Regions from separate parts of the Blautia sp. HA8986 genome, predicted to be linked through region 1. Evidence: riboswitches for the same ligand, from Rfam matches in the RefSeq annotation. Region 1 holds a riboswitch; each other region holds the start of a gene.
What was found. Region 1 has a riboswitch for cyclic di-GMP ahead of AC04Q4_RS07510 (extracellular solute-binding protein). Riboswitches for the same ligand answer to the same signal wherever they lie in the genome.
Positions count from the first base shown of each region.

Region 2: another riboswitch for cyclic di-GMP. It lies ahead of AC04Q4_RS10610 (response regulator); the one in region 1 lies ahead of AC04Q4_RS07510 (extracellular solute-binding protein).
Region 3: another riboswitch for cyclic di-GMP. It lies ahead of AC04Q4_RS11595 (response regulator); the one in region 1 lies ahead of AC04Q4_RS07510 (extracellular solute-binding protein).
Region 4: another riboswitch for cyclic di-GMP. It lies ahead of AC04Q4_RS05665 (transporter substrate-binding domain-containing protein); the one in region 1 lies ahead of AC04Q4_RS07510 (extracellular solute-binding protein).

Region 1 covers NZ_JBWLUQ010000001.1:1,606,915-1,610,121, reverse strand. The annotation lists gene AC04Q4_RS07525 (hypothetical protein) at 79-399, shown strand; gene AC04Q4_RS07520 (hypothetical protein) at 532-1,005, shown strand; gene AC04Q4_RS07515 (helix-turn-helix domain-containing protein) at 1,175-1,507, shown strand; cyclic di-GMP riboswitch class I at 1,651-1,726, shown strand; gene AC04Q4_RS07510 (extracellular solute-binding protein) at 1,826-3,207, shown strand, end outside.
Region 2 covers NZ_JBWLUQ010000001.1:2,279,685-2,282,891, forward strand. The annotation lists gene AC04Q4_RS10610 (response regulator) at 1-1,927, opposite strand, end outside; cyclic di-GMP riboswitch class I at 2,040-2,145, opposite strand; gene AC04Q4_RS10615 (hypothetical protein) at 2,552-3,207, opposite strand, start outside.
Region 3 covers NZ_JBWLUQ010000001.1:2,503,695-2,506,901, reverse strand. The annotation lists gene AC04Q4_RS11600 (MATE family efflux transporter) at 240-1,595, shown strand; cyclic di-GMP riboswitch class I at 1,740-1,830, shown strand; gene AC04Q4_RS11595 (response regulator) at 2,039-3,207, shown strand, end outside.
Region 4 covers NZ_JBWLUQ010000001.1:1,230,797-1,234,003, reverse strand. The annotation lists gene AC04Q4_RS05670 (MATE family efflux transporter) at 1-947, opposite strand, end outside; cyclic di-GMP riboswitch class I at 1,249-1,324, shown strand; gene AC04Q4_RS05665 (transporter substrate-binding domain-containing protein) at 1,442-2,257, shown strand; gene AC04Q4_RS05660 (ATP-binding protein) at 2,241-3,207, shown strand, end outside.

The DNA of each region.
Region 1 (3,207 bases):
GTGGAAAAAGCAGGAGAAATAGATGAAGAGATATGCTATGATAGAATCATAACCTGACGTGATGAAGGGGGAAAGCAAATGGATGTAGCTACTATGGTTGCAATCAATAATCTGAACATGATCAATATGATGACTATGCTGCAGGAAGCAAACAATATCGTGATCATGAATGAAAATGGAAAGGAATGGAAAGATATGGACGGATCATTATTAGAGCAGTATATGGGAAGAGAATGTGTGGTAAGCCTGTTTAACGAGGTCGGCGCGATCAAAGGAAAGCTGATGGCAGCAGATGCCCAGTGGGTGCAAGTAGATACTGTAAAGAAAGGAACACAGCTGATCAACCGGAATATGATCCGTAATATTACGTTTGATAAATGTGGAGGTGGATGGAGATGAATTTCTCTATTACAAACTGCCGAAGATTACCATTGTGCTCATAAAAAGAACCACAGCAGACAGGAAGGGATCGTTAATATAATGTGAGATAAAGAATGGTATGCAAAACGTGATCCAAAAACAGACGAACTTATGAAAATCGCAAAGATATATGTGACTGTATATTATGCGGAAAAAGGTGAACAGAAGCTGCATCATTTTAAGAAGTCAATGGATATTGGAAATGGACATGGCGGTATTGTGAGTCAGTTGAAGCATGATAATGAAATGAAGCTTACAGATGAGTGTTGGATCAATTACCAGAAAGGCAAAGGAAATGAAGAGTTCCAAAAGTATATGGAAGATTTGACAGACATGCAGAATCATGTGCTTCCGTATCTGCAGAGCTTTTGTAACCTGGAAGAAAAAGGTGTGAAGGAGAGAAGAGAACTGCAGATAGCAGAAAGAAATGAAGGAAGAGCAGATGAGTGGGGAACAAGCACCGAAGCGAATGCTGTGGTTAAGGATGTGGGAAAAGAAGATAGAAAACTGACACAGCAGAAGCAGGCGGTAGCTGGAAAAGATAAGACGGAGAGAGGGACTGATCGGGGTGTAAGGACGGTGTAGAATAAGCATAACGAGTCGGAGGTCACAAGCGAAAATGACTTTTGCGGAAACGAAAGTATCTTTATATTTTTTATCCGTATACTTCCTATAATGGGAATGAATACTTGCAAAATTGATTGCTAATATTTTTTCATTATTACAGGTACAATAAGAACATGTAATAGCGGAAATGAGGTATAGTTACTTGCAGGTAGAGAAGTATATTGCGGATAAAATAACATCTTTATGTGAAAAGCGTGATATCAGTAAATACAGATTATCGCAACTGTCTGGAATTTCCCAGTCGTCACTGGGAAGGATCATGGCGCAGAAAAACCTGCCGTCGCTGATCACACTTGAAAAAATATGTGCAGCTTTGGGCGTGACATTATCGCAGTTTTTTCAGGAAGGTAATTCAGAGAATCTGACAGAAGAGCAGGAAGAAGTTTTAAGGATATGGAACGATCTGAATACAAATGAGCAGGAAACAGTGATGTCAATGCTGCGTGGACTTCGGAAGTAGGAGAACGGTTCGATGTATATATCGGCTGTTCTTTTTTTTGTTTTTGAACGTTAAAACGGTAATTTTTTTCTTGTGCATAGTAGAACGTTAAAGTATAATAAAATTAGTTTTTTTTGGCATAAGTTTAAAAGCTATATCTATAATAAGGAAATCGGCAAACCAGATGAAAGTCTGGGACGCAAAGCTACAGGGCCTGTAAAATGGCAGCCAGTTGCATAAAATGAGGTGCACTGTCTGTCTGACGGTGCTTTTTTACGGTGTTATTTCATAGGCGTAACAATAATGATTTTATCAGGAAAGAATGAGGAAAATAAAAGTATGAAAAAGGCAAAACGTTGTCTGATTGCAGTGGTGTCAGGTGTACTTGTAGCATCTGCTGTCTTGTCTGGATGTGGACAGTCAAAGAAAGAAGTATCTAAAAATGATGATCATCTTACCGTTTATCTGTGGGAAAATCGTTTGATGAAAAATATTGCACCCTATATCCATGAACAGTTTCCTGATCAGGATATTGAATTTATTATTGGTAACAATGATACCGATTTATACAGTTATTTTAAAGAACATGATGAATTACCGGATATCATAACAGTACGTCGATTCTCTGGAACAGATGCACAGGACTTACAGCCTTATCTTATGGATTTTGCTTCTTATGATGTTGTTTCCAAGTATTATTCTTATGCGGTGCAATATTATAAGAATGAGGAGGATGAAATCCAGTGGCTGCCAATCTGTGGTATTCCGCAGACGATCATTGCCAACAAAACACTGTTTGATCAGTATGGCGTAAAGATTCCAGAAAATTATGAGGAATATGTACAGGCCTGTCAGCAGTTTTATGATAATGGCATAAAACCGTATTCCATGGATCTTGGTGAAGACTGGTCTAATAATGAGATCATCCAGGCGGCGGCAATCGGTGAGTTCACAAGCCTGGATGGTATTGAATGGCGAAACGGTGCAGAGACTGCATCGGATGAAGTAAAGTTTGATGATGCATTATGGAAACGTATTTTTTCAGAAACCAGCCAGTTTCTGAAAGACTCGCACTTTGGTAAAGAAGATATCAATATTGACGTCGATACAGGAATCCAGATGTTTGTCGAGGGAAAATCAGCAATGTTTCATGGACATCCGACGGTTATGCAGCAGCTGCAGAAACAGATGGATGCGGAGCTGACCCGTATTCCTTATTTTTCACAGACATCGGATGAATCCTATGTGTACATGACTCCGTCCTTAAACATTGCATTTAACAAAAACCTGGAAAAAGACCGGGAGAAACTGGATACTGCACTGGATGTGCTGGATTGTATGATTTCAGAAGAGGGGCAAAAACTGATTGCGGATGGAAGCGGTGTTATTTCATTGAATACAGATGTTCCAACCATGATGCAGGATGTGCCTGGACTGGAAGAGGAAATTAACAATAATGCTGTTTATATCCGATATTCCGCTCAAAAATCATTTGATGCAAGTCTTGAGGCTGTTCACGGATTACTGTCAGGGGAAATGGATGAAACACAGGCTTATGATACTTTGCGCAGTGTAATGAATCGTAAAGATCCAGAAGAAAAAGCAACGGTGAATTTTGAAAATGAATATTCCATTTCACTGAACGATAGAAATGGCCGTGATGCAGCATCTTCCATTTTAACTACGATCAGAGAAGAAAATGATGCACAGCTGGCTCTGGC
Region 2 (3,207 bases), 670 kb from region 1:
TAAGATTATCCACCAGTTCTGACAGATTGAAATCTTCCTGTGCCAGCGTCATTTTTCCGCTTTCGATACGTGCCATATCCAGCACTTCATTGATCAGCCCCAGCAGATGGCGGCTTGATTCTGTAATCTTGCTGAGACATTCAATAACTCTGTCCTGACTCTCAATATTTGCTCCTGCGATCGCTGTCAGACCGACAATAGCGTTCATCGGTGTCCTGATATCATGGGACATATTGGAAAGGAATTCTGTTTTCGCACGATTAGCATTTTCTGCAGAACAGTAAGCCTCTTTCAGTGCCTGACGGGATTCAATCTCTGCTTTTTTCTCCTGTGTCACATCCATGGATGCCAGCAATACTTTTACCAGTTTTCCATCCTCCCATTCCAGGGGTATGTAAGAAGCGATCTTATAAGTCTTTTCATCCTGGCTGCAATACTCAAACTTATAAATATCATTTTCACTTTTCAGTTTTTTCCGAATATTATCCGGGGCTATCAGGATATCTATAGCTTCCAATGGTTCCAGTGTCTTATATTTTTCAAGAACCTGCATCTGAAAATCATGATAAAATCCCAGAGGTTTATATATCATCTGTCCATTCAGATTGTAGAATTCATATCTGTCATTTTCCAGATCACAGACAACAAAACGGTCAACCAGACGCACAATACTCTGGATCAGCTGCTCCATGGAAGCATTATCCGCTGCCATCTGCAGATGCCGTGCACTCTCCACCTTTGTCTCTGTGATATCCCGCAGAAAGATCATGGCATATTCTGAATCCTCTATCTCGCCGCGTATGATCACATTACGGACCCATCGTTCTTCTCCATTCAGAGTGATACGGCACTCCAAAGCCAATTCGGTTTCCAGACCCTTCAGCCTTTCTGCAATATAACCACGGTCGTAAAAAGAGGATACCGCCTTCTTATCTTTCTCCACAACATAGGAATCCACAAAATGCCGGATCAATTCATCCCATGTATGACTCTGTTCAAAGACTGTCATCAGGGATGTTTCAACCTTAAAGGTATCAAAAGTATTCGCTTCCAGATTCACATAATACTCGCACAGATCTGCTTTCGTAAAAGCTCGGTGGAAAGCAGCAAATTTTTGTGCCTGCATGATTTCTTTTTTCTCCCCATCAATGTTAATAAAAATCCCGGCAATCCTGCTGGCAGAACCATCCAGACGGCGTATTACTTCTGCCGATGCCCGAAACCACTGGTATTGATTATCCTTCATTCTCATACGATACTCTACCTGGTATTTTATCTGGTTCGTCTTATCCTTAATTGCCGCCTGAAGCTGCACCATTACTCTTTCTTTATCCTGTGGATGCAGAAGATCTGACCAGGATTCCAGTTTATTCGGAAAGTCCAGAGTGTCATGATAGCCAAGCATTTTTCGGAATTCATGACTCCAGTTTGCATTCACAATCTCACTGTTTTCGTCACAGTCAAAATACCAGAAGCCGGAACAGATAGCCTCATTGAGCAGTGCCAGATTTACATGATCCCAGTTGACCTGTACGGACATAACCCAGATCTGTCTGCCCGCCTCATCTGTCGCATCTTCTTTATAAAGCCGTACATTATTCACTGTACCGTCTGCTGTAAGGATCTGTGATTCCCCTGCTCCGTGAAGCTGCAAAAAACGATCTCGATCCAGTATATCTTCCTCTCCATAAAAGAAATTTTTCAATGAGCCGTTTGTCTGCTTCATAAAAGAGTCGAATGTATATCCTGTACTATGTAACAGCAGATTGCTCACAGATAAAACAGACAGGTTTTGGTCATAATATCCTGTCATTATGCCTACCCCGCCATTATTTTCCAGTGTTTTCTGTACTGCCTGTGACATGGCCTGTGTCTGTCCCGGTACAGTCTCACTTAAAAAATATATTTTGTCTTCATAATTTCCCATTTTATAAAAATCCTCACTCTGTTTCATGCTTCGTTATCCTGCTTTTATCTATATACAGAGAACCTATCCCTGCCAGTTTTCTTATCCATTTTTGCATACAAAAAAGGACACCTTCCAAAACCTGCCAGCGTCCCTACTATATTTCTTTAACATCACACTGATTTTAGCCCCTTCTGGCTTTGCGGCCCTGCCTTTCAGCAGGTTTGCCTTGAAATAATTTCCATTTTTATCAAAAATAAAATACCATGAAGTTTTTCATACGTCAATAATGTTGGATAGAAAATCCGTGTATTTTGCGTATGCCAGGTTGCATTGTCAGGGATTAGGATGAATTTTGGCTATTTTGCACATTGATATTATTATCTGTTATACATATAGTAATATTAACAGGACTCCCCGCACCTCTCAACGATGTGCCCCAGGGGAGATATTTTTTTATATGAAGATATTATTGAAGAAATAATATAAAGTGGAGTTCTGGTTTAGGGAATTCCATTTTTATTGCTTGTATTTGCTTTGTTATTAGCGTACTTTGCTCCCATATGATATCCTGTTTTTTTCGCATATTTAGGATAAAAGAAAAGCCATGGCTCTGCCATGACCTTTCAATTTATATTTGCTGTCTTATTCAGCAGAAATACCTGCCAGTTTTACATTTACGTTATAAGTTGCCGGGTCTTCTGCTGCTGCATTATTGACACAATCAGCATCGGTACCTTCCATCCAGATATAAACACGCATTTTTACGCCATCATACCCTACGGAAGAAGCAATTTTTTGTGTGCCAGATGAAACTTCATAGTTCTTTCCAACCTTCGTGGCTATCCAGTTTTGACTATTCTGATCGGTATAAGTAGTAGCATAAATATATGGATAAGTCACTGCTACTGGTTTTAATTTTCCGTCTGTCTTCGTGCAATCCAGCACATCACCTTCTTTTCCTTTAGCTGTATTGTATTCTGCCTGCGGGTTTTTCTTATCACTTATGGCAAAAATGTATTCACCCTGTGATGGCTGTTTTTTTCCAACTTTATGTACTACAAAACCGACCCGGATCGCAGATGAGATTGGATTCTTCGAATCGCTGTCCTCAAAGCCGATGTCTGCTATGTAAATATCGGTAGGATCGCCGTTTGTTTTCAGAAAAAGGCTGGTATTGTAATAATCACTGTAATCTCCCTTTCCAAAGAGACTTGCTACCAGATTGGACTGATTCTCGGTTCCATTGGTAAATCCCAGAACTTTCTGGAAGCCGCCGCTGATCCGGTTGGTGGATACAG
Region 3 (3,207 bases), 900 kb from region 1:
AGGTATATGATATACTGTTCTCTATAAGTAAATAGCTTATAGGAATTCACTGAGGACCTGAGTAGTGCTGCAAAACCGGTCCTGGACAGATGAGAATTTCCTTCCACTCAATGACAGGATGGAGCTGTATTTTGAGGACTTCGATATGGACGGATTGCCTGCGAAAGATGAGTCAGTCAGGCATTTTGTCAGATATGCCACAGGATTATAAATTCTAAGAACTAAGGAAGAACTGTTGTATGTTAAATAAAAAAGATTTCTTGAAATATGCATCAAAATTAGCATTTCCGATCATGATTCAAAATCTGATCGGAACACTGGTAAATGTTGCTGATACCGTAATGCTGGGATATGTAAGCCAGACTGCCATGTCGGCTTCGTCCCTTGCCAACCAGTATACATTTATTCTTTTCTGTTTATATTACGGCATGGCCACAGGTACCTCGGTTTTATGTGCCCAGTACTGGGGAAAGGGGGATAAAAAGACAGTAGAAAAGATTCTCGGCCTGGCAGAGAGAATCTCGCTGATCGTTTCTCTTGTATTTTTCGTTATCTCCTTTTCCATGCCGACTACGATTATGAAGATTTTCACAAACAGTCCGGATACTATTGCTGCCGGCAGTGAATATTTGAAGGTAATCTCATTTTCCTTTATGTTTATGGGATTCTCTCAGGTTTTTATGAGTGCTCTTCGAAGTGTCGGAAAAATAATGATACCTTCTGTTACATACATTGTATCTCTTTGTGTCAATGTGCTTTGTAATGCCTCCTTTATCTTTGGATTGTTTGGACTTCCAAAGCTTGGCGTTACAGGTGTTGCTCTTGGTACTGTTATTGCCAGAATCGCAGAGGTATTGATTTGTCTCATCTATTCATTAAACAGCTCCGATGTCAGATTCCGGATAAAATATTTCTTTGCAAAATCTGGTATTCTGTTTCGGGACTTTATGAAAATTGCCTCTCCGGCTGTAATAAATGATGTTGTCTGGAGCTTTGCCAGCTCAGCATTTGCAGCGATTCTTGGCCACATTGGTGATGATATGGTTGCCGCAAATGCCGTTGCTGTTATGGTGGTAAATATTGGTGCTATCGCCTGTCGCGGCTTTGCCAACGCTACTACCATTATTATCAGCCAGGAGCTTGGTAAAGACCATAAGGATACAGCAAGAGAATATGGGAAACGTATGCTGATAATAACAATTATTGTAAGTCTGATCGGATGTGCCATTATTTTGGCAGTCCGTCCTATGATACTTGATTTCTACCGGGATAAACTGACAGAGACAGCCATTTATTATCTTGGCATTTTTATAGTTATGACCACCTGGCGTCTTGTGGGAGAGGGTATCAATACCTGTCTTATATGCGGCTGTTTCAGAGGCGGTGGTGATTCCAGGTTTGGAATGATCGTGGATTCCATATTTATGTGGCTTGTTGCAGTTCCTCTTACTTTCCTTGCAGCATATGTTTTAAAACTGCCGCCTGTCTGGGTATATTTTATAATGACTCTGGATGAGTTCGAAAAAATGCCTGTGGTATTCATCCACTATTTCAGAAATAAGTGGCTTACGAACATTACCAGAGATTTTGACTGATCATGTGGCTGCAGCTATCAGAACTGTATAGATCAACGGAGACTTACCGGACGATGAGAGAAGAAATACTTGGAATTTTAATAAAATTTAAAGGGATATATTGACGTGGTAAACTTATGGTATTATTCTTATCAAAGAAAATAAAATAATAAAGAGCAAAACGGTTGAAAAGCCGTGACGCAAAGCCAAATGGGACTAAAGTCAGAGAAATTGACCATGTCAGCCGGTTGCCACTGTTTTTATATGAATAAAGATGTGATAAAGAGAAATGCCAGCATTTTTTATGCTATATAAATATGTGATGATTTAGAAAAAACATAGCAAGGGCACCTGCAGACTTATCTGACAGGTGCCTTTTTTTCGTGGCTGGAATTAATGAAAAGCAGAATGGATCAGGATAGCAATAGCATAAGATGGGGGAGAATTTCTAAGAAATGAGTTGTATAAGGAACTATGAAGATAAAATATATTCTTCAAACATGACAGCACTTGGAGATAATGTATTTGAGGCACTTCAGAAAACAATAGTAAATAATGGTGGAGTAGGCACGATCACGGGCTATTTTGATTCAGAGCTGACTATTTTGTCAGTAAGTGAACTGTTGTTATATAATATTGGTTATACATATGAGTCTTTTATGAAGCAGACAAAAGGTTCCCTTAAGAATCTTTTTTACGGTGAAAATGTCAGCTTTCTGGATGAAGAACGTTTCCCCTTTATCAAAGGGAGAGGAGAAGGGCGGATTCTTACAGCAGACGGATCTCCGATCAATGTGTATCTTTATAAGGAGAATACAACAGATAAGAATGGTCAGGAAATCTGGGCGATGTCTGTACAGGTTAACTGGGAATATGAGAATCTGACCCTGATAAACGGAGCAATCTGTTCCGGACACTGGTATTTTGATTGTGACGAAAACGGCAAAATCGTTGATGTAAGCTGGAGTCATGCTTTTCGAAGAATGCTGGGCTATCAAGATATTCTGGATTTTCCGAATAAACTTGATTCCTGGTCAGAGCTTTTGCACCCGCAGGATAAAGAAAGGGTGATGAATCAGCTTTATTCAGCGATTGCAGATAGGACCAATCAGATAAAATATAATGTAGAATACCGTCTCAGAATGAAGGATAACAGATATCAGTGGTTTCGTGCATCAGCAGAAGTGATACGCCGCGTGGATGGTACGGCCAACAGGATTGCGGGAATTTTTGTTAATATCGATACAGAGAAAAAAAGAATTATACAGGAACAGAAGTTAGCTGCCCTTCACCGTGCTTTTACAAAGTCGAATTTATGCGAATATTATGTAAATCTGGAAAAAAATTCTTTTGATACCTTTAAGGTGGAAGCTTCTTTGATGACTGCATTTGAAAAAAGCCATACCTGGGATGAACTTATCAGTCATTTTGTAGAATATTATGTTATAGATGAGAACAAAAAGGCAGTAACAGATTTCTATAATCGTTCTTATATCGCAGAAAAATTAAAGGGTCTGGAGACGGAGCTGAGTTTGGAATGCCGTATCATACTGAACGGAAAAGAACGCTGGGTACGCAATGTGATCATGCGTGGTGAAATAGAAGATTCTGAATATGCCATGATTTTCCTCAG
Region 4 (3,207 bases), 380 kb from region 1:
TAGTTATAGGCGATGATCGGTGTGATACCGTTATTGAGGCCAAATACAGGCATAAAGAAAAAGCTCTGCAGTTTAAAGTAAACGCCAAATACAGCGGTTGCTGTTACTGTAAAGTTTACCAGGATCAGGTTCATGGAATAGGTCATGACAGAGCTGATGGACTGCATGATAATGGATGGAATACCTACTGCATAAATATGACCGATAATCTGCGGCTCCGGGCGGAAGCCATGGAAACTGAGACGGACCTCATGATTAAATTTATGGTTGCAAAGCCCGGCAACGATACAGGCGATACACTGACCAATCACAGTAGCAACAGCAGCACCTGTTACGCCCATTTTCGGAGCACCAAGAAGACCAAAGATCAGGATCGGGTCAAGGATGATGTTGGTGATGGCACCGCATAACTGGGAGGTCATGCTGAAAATGGTTTTTCCGGTGGATGTAAGCAGTCGTTCAAAGAAGAACTGACCAAAAAGGCCAAAGGAAAAGATCATAACTGTGCTTAAGTATTCGATTCCGAATTTCATGATCTCAGGATCGGAACTGTGTAGCTGGCTGGCATAAAAAGGTTTTACTACAGTAAGTCCAAGAACCAGGAATACCAGATAGCTTAATGCGTAAAGAAAAGCTGCATTGCTGGCTGTGCGGTTGGCTTTGTCAAAATTCTTTTCCCCAAGTGATTTGGAAAGCAGCGCGTTCATACCAACTCCGGTTCCGGCACCTACCGCAATAAGAAGTGTCTGCAGCGGGAAAGCCATGGAAACTGCAGTCAGTGCATTCTCGGACAGCATGGCTACAAAGACGCTGTCCACAATGTTGTATAAAGCCTGCACCAGCATGGAGATCATCATAGGCAGGGACATGTTCAGCACAAGCTTCCCTACGGGCATTGTGCCCATCTTGTTTTCTGCTATGGGAGCAGATGTACTTTTTTGATTCATACTTCCTCCGGTTTAGTGTTTGATAAATATTGGCTAAATAGTGCAGCGGACAAAGAATATCCGCTGCACTGTCTAATTGGATATATTAGCATGAAAATGGACAGCTTTCAATAGTGAAATAAGGTGTCCTGTGAAACAGGCATTTTTTCTTTCTGGAAATCAACTGCTGCAGAACGGTTCTGTGATGAAAAATAAGAGGCATTTTTAAGCATTAAAATGGTAATGTTTTTCTTGTGTACAGTGGAACATGAGAGTATAATAACATTACATTAATGCTTTGGAATAAGTGTAAAAGCTATAATAGGAAAATCAGCAAAGCAGACGAAAGTCTGTGACGCAAAGCTACAGGGCCTGTAAAATGGTCGCCAGTTGCATGAAATGGTGTGCGCTGTCTGTGGGACAGCGTTTTTTTTGACGATGTCATTTCATAAACATAACCATAATGATTTTAGCAGGAATTTAAGTTTGAAAAAATAGCAGGAGATAGAAGGAAAATGAAAGGAAAAAGAGTGATCGCAGGCATTCTGCTTGCGGGAATTTTAGCGGTCATCCTGACAGGGTGTAAAAATACAGACAGCAGTAAAAAAGAAACCGAAAAGCCGGTCATAACGCTTGGAAGCGACAGTTATCCGCCATACAATTACCTGAATGAGGATGGTGTACCGACAGGTATAGATGTAGAACTGGCTACAGAAGCCTTCAAAAGAATGGGCTATCAGGTGAATGTTGTCCAGATTGACTGGGAAGAGAAAAAAGAACTGGTGGAGAGCAGAGAGATTGATTGTATCATGGGCTGCTTTTCCATGGAAGGACGCCTTGATGATTACCGTTGGGCAGGTCCATACATAGCAAGCCGTCAGGTGGTAGCAGTAAACGAGAACAGCGATATTTATAAGCTGAGCGACCTGGAGGGAAAGAATCTTGCAGTCCAGTCTACAACCAAACCGGAAGGCATCTTTCTGAACCGTACGGATGAAAGAATCCCAAAGCTTGGAAATCTGATCAGTCTTGGTCACAGGGAACTGATCTATACTTTTCTGGGGAAAGGGTATGTGGATGCAGTTGCCGCACATGAGGAATCAATTGTCCAGTATATGAAAGATTATGATGCAAGCTTCCGTATCCTGGGAGAACCTCTGATGATCACCGGGATAGGAGTTGCTTTTGCAAAAAATGATGACAGAGGAATCTGTGAGCAGTTGGAACAGACTCTGGAAGAAATGCGTCAGGATGGTACATCCCTGAAAATTATTGGAAAATATCTGGATGATCCGGAGAAATATCTGGAGGTGGATGATCTTGGATATTAAGAGAAAGACAAAAGAAAAACGAATCCAGCTGGTTGGCGGTCTGATTGGAATTTGTGTGGCTGTAGTTTCTCTGTTTTATTTTTTTTATGCGGAAAAAGCGGAAGCAGAGAAAAGGATGGTAGAGATTGTAAACTATGTCAAAGTGCAGTGCTCAACCTATACCCATTATATTGAGTCTTCGGAATCAAAAAGTCTCCTCCGTGCCATTGAAAGTGCCAGACAGATGAGTACAAATATTAATATGGAAACAGAAAACGGAGGTCAGTTAAGCCGAAATTTTCTGAAAGAAAATATTCAGACTCTCTGGGTGGATGGTATCCTTGTGCTGAATACAGAAGGAAAGACGGAATGTGAATACAGCATGGATGAATCTCTGAGCGATGAGATTACAGAGTATCTGCAAAAAGACATTATCATGGATTTTGCAGGATATGAAGAAAGAACTTATTCAGAACGGTTTACCAGGGGAGACGGGTCTCGTATTGACATTGCAGCCTGTGCCAGAAAAGATGCACCGGGTATCGTTGCAGTTTATTATTATACACCACCGGAATTTATCAGAAATTATACACTGACGATACAGGGTCTTTTAAATGGCTATAGTGTCCAGAAAGATGGAACGATTATTGTTGCCGACAATGGGATAGTTGTTGCCAGCAATGATGATAGCCTGTTGGGACAGAATACAGCCGACAACGAAGTTGTTCAGGCAATGAAAAAGCATACAGATAGTCAGCACATTTATCATTTGAAGAATGAAGGAACCGGATGTTATGGAATTATGCTGAAGCAGCGTGATTACTATATTTATGCGTATCTTCAGGATACGGAAGTATTCCATAATCTTCCATTAAGTGTGACAGGTGTCATTTTTCTTTATTTCCTGATATTCAGTATATTCCTGTTCTGGGGATACAAAACTAATCAGGCACATCAGAAACAGGAGCTGG